2 regions of the Kocuria sp. CPCC 205261 genome follow, and region 2 is predicted to be linked to the other one. Evidence: riboswitches for the same ligand, from Rfam matches in the RefSeq annotation. Region 2 holds a riboswitch; the other holds the start of a gene.
What was found. Region 2 has a riboswitch for S-adenosylmethionine ahead of RF646_RS08395 (hypothetical protein). Riboswitches for the same ligand answer to the same signal wherever they lie in the genome.

Region 1 (5,184 bases), on a different contig from region 2:
CCACTCGTAGGGATCGGCGAAGGTGTGCCTGTGGAACGTGCGTTCCACCGGGCGGCTCGGGGCCACGGGATAGGACGGCTGCTCGGAAGTCATGCCCACAGTCTAGGGACGGGTGGGGACGCGCAGACGTGGTCCCGCTCGCGAGCGGCCACAATGGTCCCGTGCAGACTCCCACCCCTTCGCAGCGCGGCATGTCGCGCGCCGACACGTGGCTTCAGATCGTCCTGGTGCTCGGCGTGTCCCTCGGGACGTCCGCGGTCTACGCCGTGCTGGATCTGGCCGAGGTGCTCATGCGGTCCTCGCTGGCCGACACCACGACGACGCTCAACCGGCCCCTGAGCAGCGTCCCCCTGATCGACGCGTTGCGTCAGCTCACGGGCATCGGCTTCGCGCTCGTCCCCGTGCTGCTGGCCCTGTACCTCATGGCCGGGGTGGCGCGGGGGATCCCCGGCGTGCTGTGCAGGATCGGGGTGGATGGGCGCAGACCCGTGTGGGACACGCTGTGGGGAATGGGCCTGTTCGCGGTGATGGGCGGCGGCACCCTGGTGCTCTATCAGGTGGGCCGGTCCCTGGAGATCACCGCGCAGATCACCACATCCACCATGGAGCAGACCTGGTGGGCGGTTTCTTTGCTCGTGCTCTCCGCGCTGCGCCACTCGATCGTGGAAGAGATGATCGTGGTGGCGTTCCTGTGCGAGCGCTTGCGATCCCTCGGATGGTCGTGGTGGCTCGTGGCGGTGGCCTCCGCGGTGGTGCGGGCCAGCTATCACCTGTACCAGGGGTTCGGACCCACGCTCGGGAACCTGGTCATGGGACTCGTGTTCGTGTGGCTCTACCGCCGCGGCGGTCGACTCATGCCGCTGCTGATCGCCCACGCCCTCCTGGACACCGTGGGCTTCCTGGCCCCGCAACTGCTCGCGGGCTGATGCCGGAGACCGGTGGAGCGGCGTCGTCGGCCGCACCGAAGGGAACCAGATCAAATGGTGACGGTGCCGTCCGGGGTGTCGAACGAGACGGCCATGACCCCGGGGGTGCCGTTGGGGGCGCACCAGGTGACGTCCAGCGAGCCCAGGACGTCCTCCACGGGACCGCCGAGCCACTCCGTGACGCGGTCGGGGGAGCCGGCGATCTCCATCCCGCTCAACCGGACGTCCGTGATCCGCGCCTGGGACGGGTGCATCTCGTCCTCGGAATCGAAGTGCACCATGAACGGCAACTGCGGGTCGGAGATCAAACCCTTCACGCCGATCTGATGCCATTCGAGCTGCCGACCGTCGGGGAACAACCGGCCACCGGGCACGGAGGGGCGGCCCAGCTTGGCCTCGAAGGGCGCGAGGTCGGGGACCTCCACGACCCAGCCGAGCCAGCCGCCGCCGGCGTCGGAACGGGCACGGACGGCCTGACCGAACGGCGCCTTCTCCGCGGCGGGGTGCTCGAGCACCGTGACGACCTCCACGTACTGGTGGTCGGTGAGCGGCAGGATCATGTTCCGGGTGCCGAAACGGGGGTGCACACCGCCCTTGACCGGTTCGATCCCCAACCGGTTCGCGATGCGTTCGGTGGTGGCCTCGAGGCCGTCGGGCTGAGCCGCGAAGGAAACGTGATCCAAGTTCATGACGCCATGGTGGCACCGGCCACACGGGCCACCAAATCGAGCGCGAGCCCGGCGAGTGTGTGACCTGCGCCGCCCGGTCCGGTGGGCAGGGCCGGCTCTCCGCACCTCCCGAGACCTGACATCGGGACGGCTGATCCGGGCGGGGACTGTGTTGGTCCAGGTCAACGAGACGCGCGTCTCAGAGGCTGGAGTCCGCAGCATCAGCCGGGGAGTCTCCGACCGGGCCCTCGCTATGTGACCTGAGACCGATATCGATCCCGATCACTACGAGGTGGTTCCCGTGTCCGCAAATGCCGTCGGTTTCACACTCCTGATCCTCCGAGTCGCCCTGCTCCTGGGGAAGTTCGTGCACGTCAAGGTGGGTTGGGTCCAGAGCCTGTTCCTGCCGAGCTCCATCATCGGCGGCGCGATCCTCCTGCTCCTGGGCCCGCAGGTGCTGGGCCGCTTCGACGGGCCGTGGGGCGAGAACGGCCTGTTCCGCAGCGACGAGTACTACCCCGCCGGCACCATGACCAGCCGCCCGTCCTCCGTGGAACCGTTCTCCCTGCACATGTCCATCGCGGCCGTGGCTGGCGGCGTTCACCATCCTGGCGGTGGTCGGCATCGCGTTCAACGTGGCCATTTTCCTGTGGTTGGCACCCCACATCATCGGTCGCTACTAATTCGGGCGCGGTATCGGTGACTTCCGCCAGTCCATGGGTGTGACCGCCACCGGGCTGATCCTCATGCGCGTGGTGGGCCCGGAGGCCAAGACCCGGTGTTCGAGGCGTTCGGTTACAAGCAGCTGGTGTTCGAACCGTTCTTCGGGGGCGGGTTGGTCACGGTGCTGGCCATCCCCGTCATCTACCTGACCGGCGTGCGGCCGTTGTTCTTCGTGATGCTCGCGGTGTTCGTGATCGCGGTGCTCACGGGTCTGTTCTACGTCCATCCACGTGAGATGAAGGACCGGGAACTGCACACCCGGGAGATGGAACAGCAGGAACGAGCGGCCACTGACCCCGAGCCCGCTCGCAGCGTCCCCGGCTTGACTCCCGCCCCGCCGGGTTCGGACAATGAGGTAATAGGTCACGAGAGTCAGCGCGAAGCCCCAGCTAGCTGACCGGCAACCCTCCCTTCCGCGGTGGGGTGCCCTGGGTGAGGACCTGGCCGTGGCGTCGACCGACGTCATGCGGCAAGCGCGGGTCGTTGGTGCCCGGTCACAGCACGGGCACCGTGCGGATCGCCACCGGACCCCTGATCCCTCCGAGAAGGAGTACGGCCATGAGCACCGCTCCCACCCCCGACAATCCCCAGGGCTGGTCGTTCGAAACCCGACAGATCCACGCGGGCCAGAACCCCGACCCTGTGACCGGGTCGCGCGCCCTGCCGATCCACCAGACCACGTCCTTCGTGTTCCCGGACGCCCGCACGGCGGCGGCCCGGTTCGCGCTCGAGGAGATGGGCCCCATCTACTCGCGCCTGACCAACCCCACCACGGAGGTCGTGGAGAACCGGGTCGCGTCCCTCGAGGGCGGCGTGGGGGCCCTGATGGTCTCCTCCGGACAGGCCGCGGCCACGCTCGCGATCCTCAACCTGGGCGGCGCCGGAACCCACGTGGTGGCCAGCCCGTCCCTGTACGGCGGGTCGTACAACCTGCTCAAGCACACGCTGCCGCGCATGGGCGTGGAGACCACGTTCGTCTCGGACCCGGACAATCCCGCGCAGTGGCGGGACGCGGTGCGCGAGAACACCGTGGCGTTCTTCGGTGAATCCATCCCGAACCCCCGCAACGACGTGCTCGACATCGAGACGATCGCCGGGATCGCCCACGAGGCGGGTGTCCCGCTCATCGTGGACAACACGATCGCCACGCCCTACTTGGTGCGGCCCATCGAGTGGGGCGCGGACATCGTGCTGCACTCGGCCACCAAGTTCCTGGGCGGCCACGGCACGGCGATCGGCGGGTTCATCGTGGACACCGGAGCGTTCGACTACTCGCGGGACCCCGAGCGCTTCCCCGGTTTCAACCAACCGGACGAGACGTACAACGGGCTCGTCTACGCCCGCGATCTCGGTGCGGACGGGGCCTTCGGCGTCAACCTCTCGTACATCCTCAAAGCGCGCGTGCAGTTGCTGCGTGATCTGGGGACCTCGATCTCTCCGTTCAACGCGTTCTTGATCGAGCAGGGCATCGAGACGCTGTCGTTGCGCATGGAACGTCACGTGGCCAACGCGCAGAAGGTCGCCGAGTGGCTCGAGGCCCGCCCCGAGGTGCGCTCGGTGTCCTACGCCGGTCTCGAGTCCTCGCGCTGGCACGACCGCGCCCTGAAGTACGCGCCCAACGGTGCCGGGTCGGTGCTCGGTTTCGTGCTCGACGGCGGCCGGGACGCCGGTGTCGCGTTCGTGGACGCCCTGAGCCTGCACTCCAACGTGGCGAACATCGGTGACGTGCGCTCGCTCGTGATTCACCCCGCCTCCACGACGCACGCCCAGCTCAAGGACGAGGAGCAGCTCGCGGCCGGCGTGGAACCGGGATTCGTGCGGCTGTCCGTGGGTGTCGAGGGCATCGACGACATCCTCGCGGACCTCGAGTCCGGATTCGCCGCGGTGGGTGCGCGCGGCGACGCTGCCGGTGACGCGGCGTCGTCGGCGGAGGACACGGGGAACTGACCATGACGGTCGTGGGCAACGGGCCGCGCACGCGGCGCGACGGCGTCGTACGGCGGGCCGAACTCGGCGAGCTCGTGCTCGAGTCCCGGTTCCGGCTGCCGGACGTGCACCTCGCGTACGAGACGTGGGGCGAGCTCGCGGCGGACGGTTCCAACGCGGTGCTGATCGAGCACGCGCTCACGGGTGACACGCACGTGGCGCGCGGTGGCGCGGGACACGAGGACGCCGCGAGCGCTCCCGAGGGCGCGGCCGCCGCGGCGGACGGTTGGTGGGACGGACTCGTGGGCCCGGGTGCCGCGATCGACACGGACCGCTACTTCGTGGTGTGCGCCAACATCCTGGGCGGGTGCTACGGCAGCACGGGACCCGCGAGTCCCGCACCGGACGGCGTCCCGTGGGGCTCGCGTTTCCCGCGCGTGACCGTGCGGGACTCGGTGACCGCGGAGGCCCTGCTCGCTCGGGCGCTCGGAGTCTCCCGGTGGCGGCTCGTGATCGGCGGGTCCATGGGCGGAGCTCGCGCCCTCGAGTGGGCCGTGTCCCACCCGGATCGGGTGGCCGCGTGCGCCGTGATCGCGGCCAACGCGCGCGTGGGTGCCGAGCAGCTCGCGTGGGGACAGGCACAGTCGCTCGCGATCCGCCAGGACCCGAACTTCCGGGGCGGCGACTACTACGCGGGCGAGTACCCGGAGGCGGGTCTGGGGCTCGCGCGGCGGATCGCGCACATCACCTATCGCAGCGCGCACGAGCTGGAGACGCGCTTCGGCCGCGAACCCCAACCCCGTGAGGACCCCGAGGCCACCCACGTCGCGGACCGCGGTCGGTACCAGGTGGAGAGCTACCTGGACCACCAGGCGTCCAAACTCGCGGGCCGCTTCGACGCGAACTCGTACCTGAGTGTCAACGAGACCTTGATGTCGCAC
Region 2 (5,184 bases):
GCGGGACCGATCTGGCCCGCGAGGACGGCCACCTCAAGCCCAACGACTACACGTTAGTGCTGCGTTCCGGGCGCACCGTGAAGCAGCGCCTCGAGTTCCGCGTGCGGGACAGTTCCTACTACATCACTCAACGCTCCCTGGGCTACGACGGTGAGATGGTCCACGTCGCGGAGGAACCGTTGTGGCCCGTCACCGCGGTGACGCGGGACGAGATCCCGGACGAGTACGTCCAGGGGTCGTTCGACAACATGGACCCCCACGAGGCCACCGTGGACGAGGTCCCCGTGCCCGAGGTCGCCGGGTGGGAGTCCGCCGAGGGGCAGATGTTCCCCGAGCGCAGCAACGAGCTGCCCGAGGCCCCGGACGTGTCCTGCATGGTCACGGGCAAGCACAAAGTGATCCTGCCCCCCATGGATCCCAAGGCCAAGGCGCCGTGGGTGTTCGGGCGCTGCAAGTTCTGCGGGCTTACCAAGCGCTACCCCGGCCGGCTCACCAAGCTTTCGGCGGTGGGCCAGACGGGTTCGGTCGAGGCACTGCAGTTCATCGGCCCGGACGAGGGCGAGTACCCGGGGTCCTGGGCGCCGTTCAAGGACATCCTCACGTTCTTGGGTGGCGGCAAGCGGTCGAGCCTGTCCATCGTGGCGCGCCAGCTCGAGGACTCCGAGCGCTTCGAGGAATGGTTCGTGGGTCACCTGCAGGCCCTCGGTTTCCTGGAGGTGATCCGGGACGAGAACTGGACGGTGCGCCGCTGGCAGGTGTGCTCCCCGGCTTTGACCCAGCTCGTGGACGGCTCCATCCTGCTCACGGGCGGGTGGAAGACCGACCAAGAGGACGCCGTGACGCAGGCGGTCGGGGCCCAGGGTGGTGAGGTCGTGGTGCTGTCCCCGGAGGACCATGCGACCACCATGCTCCAGGATGTGGACCTCGACGCGCTGAGCAAGCTGCTGCCCGAGGGGCTGTGCGACGTGGTCTACGACGCCGGGCCCGTCATGCTCGACACCCTGCCCCCGTTGTCCTCGGTCGTCGCCGGGCTGCCCCTGAAGGAGATGCAGTACAACGGGGTCGCGGAACGCTTCGTGCCCGCGGACGCCACGTGGGAGGCCACGGACGACCGCAACCAGGCGGGGCTGTACCGGATCAACCACCACCACAAGACGCGCTACGCCTACCGCACCGCGGAGGACGTGGTCTCGGGTCACGCCCGTCCCGTGTCCTCGGGGCTCGGCAAGCACCTCGCGGCGCGGGACACCGGCACGGCGTTGGTCAGCTACGATCCCGAGCTGCGGTTGCTCTCCGTGCCCATCGGTGCCGCCCTGCCGGGGCTGTACGCGCGCGCCACGGTGCTGTGCTCGGGGCTGCTGCCCACGCTCGTGGACGAGGACTTCTCCCTGAACTACGGGGACGTCTCCGAGGAGTTCGCGAGCGCCCTCGTGGCCAAGCTGCTGGGCTGACAGTGCCGCCCCGGGCGAACGGGGGGTGTGCTCGTGGGGCCGCGCGGCTGCATTCGGCTGCTGCGCGGCCCTCCCCTACAGTGAGGTGGCGTGCCATGACTAACGGCTGGTAGTAAGGCGCCTCAACCCCGGGTCGTCCGACGTCCGACCCGCATCCCCGACGTGACCACACACGATTCCTCGTCCATCCGTCACCCACGCCCGGGCTCGTCGCCCGTCGCGGATCCGCCCGCCCCGTCCGGGCCCCTCGCTCTGCGCCACCCCGGTTGCCCGTCTACTGGCGGGTCTTCGTGGCCGCGGCAACCCTGCTTGTCTCGCTGTCCGCCTGGGCCACGGAGGCACCCGAGCACGCCGACGCCGTGATCGGCGGCGTGGTCGCGTGGGTCGCCTCCCGGCTGGGGTGGTTCTACATCCTCCCGGCCGCTCTCGTGATCCTGGTCGCGGACAGCAGGCACGGCACGATCAAGATGGGCCCGGACCACGCGAAACCCCAGTTCAACCTGTTCACGGGGTGGGCCATGTACGCCCTGATGGGCATGGCCTTCGGCTACTTCGCCTACGGCTTCGGCATGCCGCTGAGCATCCGCTCCGCTCTCTACCCCTGATCGGGTGCCGGATCCACGGTGCCGCCGGCGACGCCGTGGACACCGCGGCGCTGCTGGGGACCATCCTTGGGGTGGCCGCGTCCCTGGGGATCGGGGTGGTCCAGTTGAACTTCGGACTGCGCTACCTGTTCGGCGTCCCCGAAAACCTGGCGGTGCCGTCGGCACTGACCGCCCTGGGGGTCTTCATGGCGGTGGCTTCGTGCGTCTTGGGCGTGGACAAGGGCATCCGGCGGCTTTCCGAGCAGAGCATCATCCTGGCGATCGGGCTCATGCTGTACGTGCTCATCACCGGGCGCACGGCGTTCCTGCTGGATGCGATCGTCAAGGGCGTGAGCGGATTGCGCGTGGCAGACGCCTCGGTGATGTCCGAGCTCGTGACGGTGAACCCGAAGATCACGGTCTTCATGATCGGTGAACGCGCCGCCGAGCTGATCGCCCAGGACCGGGACGCGACCGCCCGGTGAGCACGGCCGCCAAGAACCGAGCAGGCTGAGAACATGGGTGTGGCCCGGGTCCGTCCAGACCCGGGCCACACCCGATCGTGGAGTTCGCGGTCGCGGGGACCGTGCTCGTGAGGACTACGCGGGCAAGGGCTCCAGCTTGTAGAAGGACACCCCGCCGGTCACCCGGGACGCTCCGGGGACCAGGAGTCTGCTGTACTTGGCGCACCACTGGCCGCGCCCCCGTGTGTGCTGTGCGGCGAGTGCGACCTCACGGGCGTCGTCCGCGAAGTACTCGTGCTCGTGACCGTCCGATCCCGTGATGGACACCACGTGCCGGGCGGGGTCCGCCTGAACGGTGACGTCCACCCACTGTTCGCGGGTGTCGGGGTGGGATTTCTGGGTTGTCGTGTTCATGATGTCGGGCCTCTGATTTTTCCGGTCGCTTGCCGGAACCACACGTGTGGCCCCGGCCGCTTCGTCATCCAATCCACCCCTGAACCGAGGGTTGGCGTACGCCGAGTTGGAGCTCTGGGCGCGCGGTGACGTCCTTGTCGTTGCGCGGGCGCATCTCGTGAAGCTGCTTCGAGCCTATCCGTGGATTCGGGGGACCAGCCAGGCGCGGACCGAGAATGTCATCAAAACTTAATCAAGCTTCTGTTGAGTAACATCTGGCACCCGGCGGCGTTTCTCACGGGGTGCGCAGGCCGGCCCCGCGCGTACCGCGCATCCGGGAGGTGACCGTGCGAGCGCGCTCGTAGTGGCCCAGCAACTGCTCGCACACGGCACCCCACGTGCGCTCCTGCACGCACTGGTGGGCGGTGCGCGCGAAGGCGAGGCGTTTGGCGTCGTCGCCCGCGAGGTCTCGGACGCGCTCGCGCAACCCGGCCAGGTCACCCGGGGCGTAGAGCCACCCGTTACGCGAGGAGTCCACGAGGTCCAGGGGGCCGCCGCGGCCCACGGCCACCACTGGGACCCCGGAGGCCATGGCTTCCTGGATGGTCTGGCAGAACGTCTCGTGCTCACCGGGGTGCACGAACACGTCCAGCGACGCCATGGCCGTGGCGAGTTCGGTGCCCGTGAGGAAGCCCTCGAAGTGCGCGTTGGGCAATACCGAGCGCAGCGACTCCTTCCCGGGGCCGGAACCGATGATCACGAGCCGGGTGTCCGGCAGGGCGTCGATCGCGGCGAGGTCCGCGACCTGCTTCTCGGGGGCCAACCGCCCCACGTATCCCACGAGTCGCTTGCCGCCGCCCACGCGCTCGCGCCACGCGTGATCGCGCAGTGCGGGACGGAACCGGCTCGTGTCCACGCCGCGGCGCCACATGTGCACCCGCTGGACGCCGTGCTCGTGGAGTTGGCTGATCGACGCCGTGGAGGGAGCGAGCGTGAGGGTCGCACTGTTGTGCATCGCACGCACGTGGGACCACATGGCGGTCTCCAGCACGGATGCACCGTAGCGTGCGGCGTAACCGGGCACGTCCGTCTGGTACACGGCCACGCACGGCAGACCCAAACCCTTGGCGGCCTGGATGGCCTGCCACCCGAGCACGAACGGGGACGCCACGTGCACCACGTCCGGCGCGAAGCGGGCCAGGATGCGCTGCATGCGACTCACGGTGCAGCTCGCCACGCGGACCTCGGGATAGCCCGCGAGCGGCAGAGACGGGATGCGCTCGATCCGTACGCCGTCCACGTGGTCCACCGAGCCCAGGAACAGGGTCTTCTCGTAGGAGGGGGCGATCACCATGGCCTCGTGTCCGTGATCCCGCAGGTGTTCCAGGACGCGGATCACCGAATGAGTGACACCGTTGACGTGGGGGAGGAACTGTTCGGCCACCAATGCAATTCTCACGGTTCCCACTGTGGGCCCGGCGCCTCACGGGGGAGTCACCCGGGGGTGGCCCGCAGGTGAAGTCCGGGCTAACTTCGCTGCCCGTGGTGCGCGGGTGAACGTGAAAAGATGTTCGGTGATGAAACTTCCCTCACTGCCCGGCGTGGTCTCGGGCGTACGCGACCGCTTCACGTCGCACGGTTCGTCCCCCGTGCGCGCCGCCGACGTGCCCCGCCCCGAACCGGACGACTCCCCGGGACTGCCCATGCCGCTCGCGCTGCAGGGCGTGATCGAGCTGCTCGCGGTGGCCGTGGTGGGCCTGTTGCTGGGCACCGTGCTCCTGGGTGCGGTATGGGCTGCGGGGGGCTTCGCAACCCTGGGCGCGGGCGGGAGCCTGCAGCTCGCCGGTCAGGTCTGGTTGCTCGCGCACTGCGTGCCCCTCACGATCCAAGCCATCCAGGGCCTGTCGCTGGACGGTGGCGGGACGGTCACGCTCGTGCCTCTAGGGCTCACGCTGATCCCGTTCGGCCTCGCGGTGATCGCGGGCCGCCGGATCGCCCGGGCGTGCTGGCGCGGTCAGTTCCTGATCCCGTTCTTCGCCGGGATGCTCGCGTACGCGCTCTTCGGGGCCCTCGTGGGCTGGCTCAGCCGCACCGAACAAGTCTCGGTGGACCTCGTGGCGGCCGCCCTGTTGCCCCTGGTCCCGGCCGGGTTGGGCACCCTCGTGGGCGGGTGGAGCGCTTCGCGCTCGCTCGCCGCGGTGCTCGGGGCCGACGTCGCGTCCTGGTTGCAGCGCACGAGCCAGCACTCACGCTGGGCCGGTTCCTACGTGTGGGCCGTGATCCGCGCCGGTT

Region 1: another riboswitch for S-adenosylmethionine. It lies ahead of RF646_RS09750 (bifunctional o-acetylhomoserine/o-acetylserine sulfhydrylase); the one in region 2 lies ahead of RF646_RS08395 (hypothetical protein).

What each region holds. Positions count from the first base shown of each region.
Region 1 is NZ_JAVKPU010000009.1:28,741-33,924, forward strand. It holds gene RF646_RS09725 (S9 family peptidase) at 1-93, opposite strand, end outside; gene RF646_RS09730 (CPBP family intramembrane glutamic endopeptidase) at 162-926, shown strand; gene RF646_RS09735 (VOC family protein) at 977-1,615, opposite strand; gene RF646_RS09740 (hypothetical protein) at 1,896-2,297, shown strand; gene RF646_RS09745 (hypothetical protein) at 2,373-2,714, shown strand; SAM riboswitch class IV at 2,679-2,799, shown strand; gene RF646_RS09750 (bifunctional o-acetylhomoserine/o-acetylserine sulfhydrylase) at 2,876-4,264, shown strand; gene RF646_RS09755 (homoserine O-acetyltransferase) at 4,267-5,184, shown strand, end outside.
Region 2 is NZ_JAVKPU010000007.1:67,480-72,663, forward strand. It holds gene RF646_RS08380 (hypothetical protein) at 1-1,451, shown strand, start outside; gene RF646_RS08385 (BCCT family transporter) at 1,742-2,056, shown strand; gene RF646_RS08390 (BCCT family transporter) at 2,092-2,520, shown strand; gene RF646_RS08395 (hypothetical protein) at 2,635-2,913, opposite strand; SAM riboswitch class IV at 2,934-3,076, opposite strand; gene RF646_RS08400 (glycosyltransferase family 4 protein) at 3,188-4,351, opposite strand; gene RF646_RS08405 (DUF6350 family protein) at 4,470-5,184, shown strand, end outside.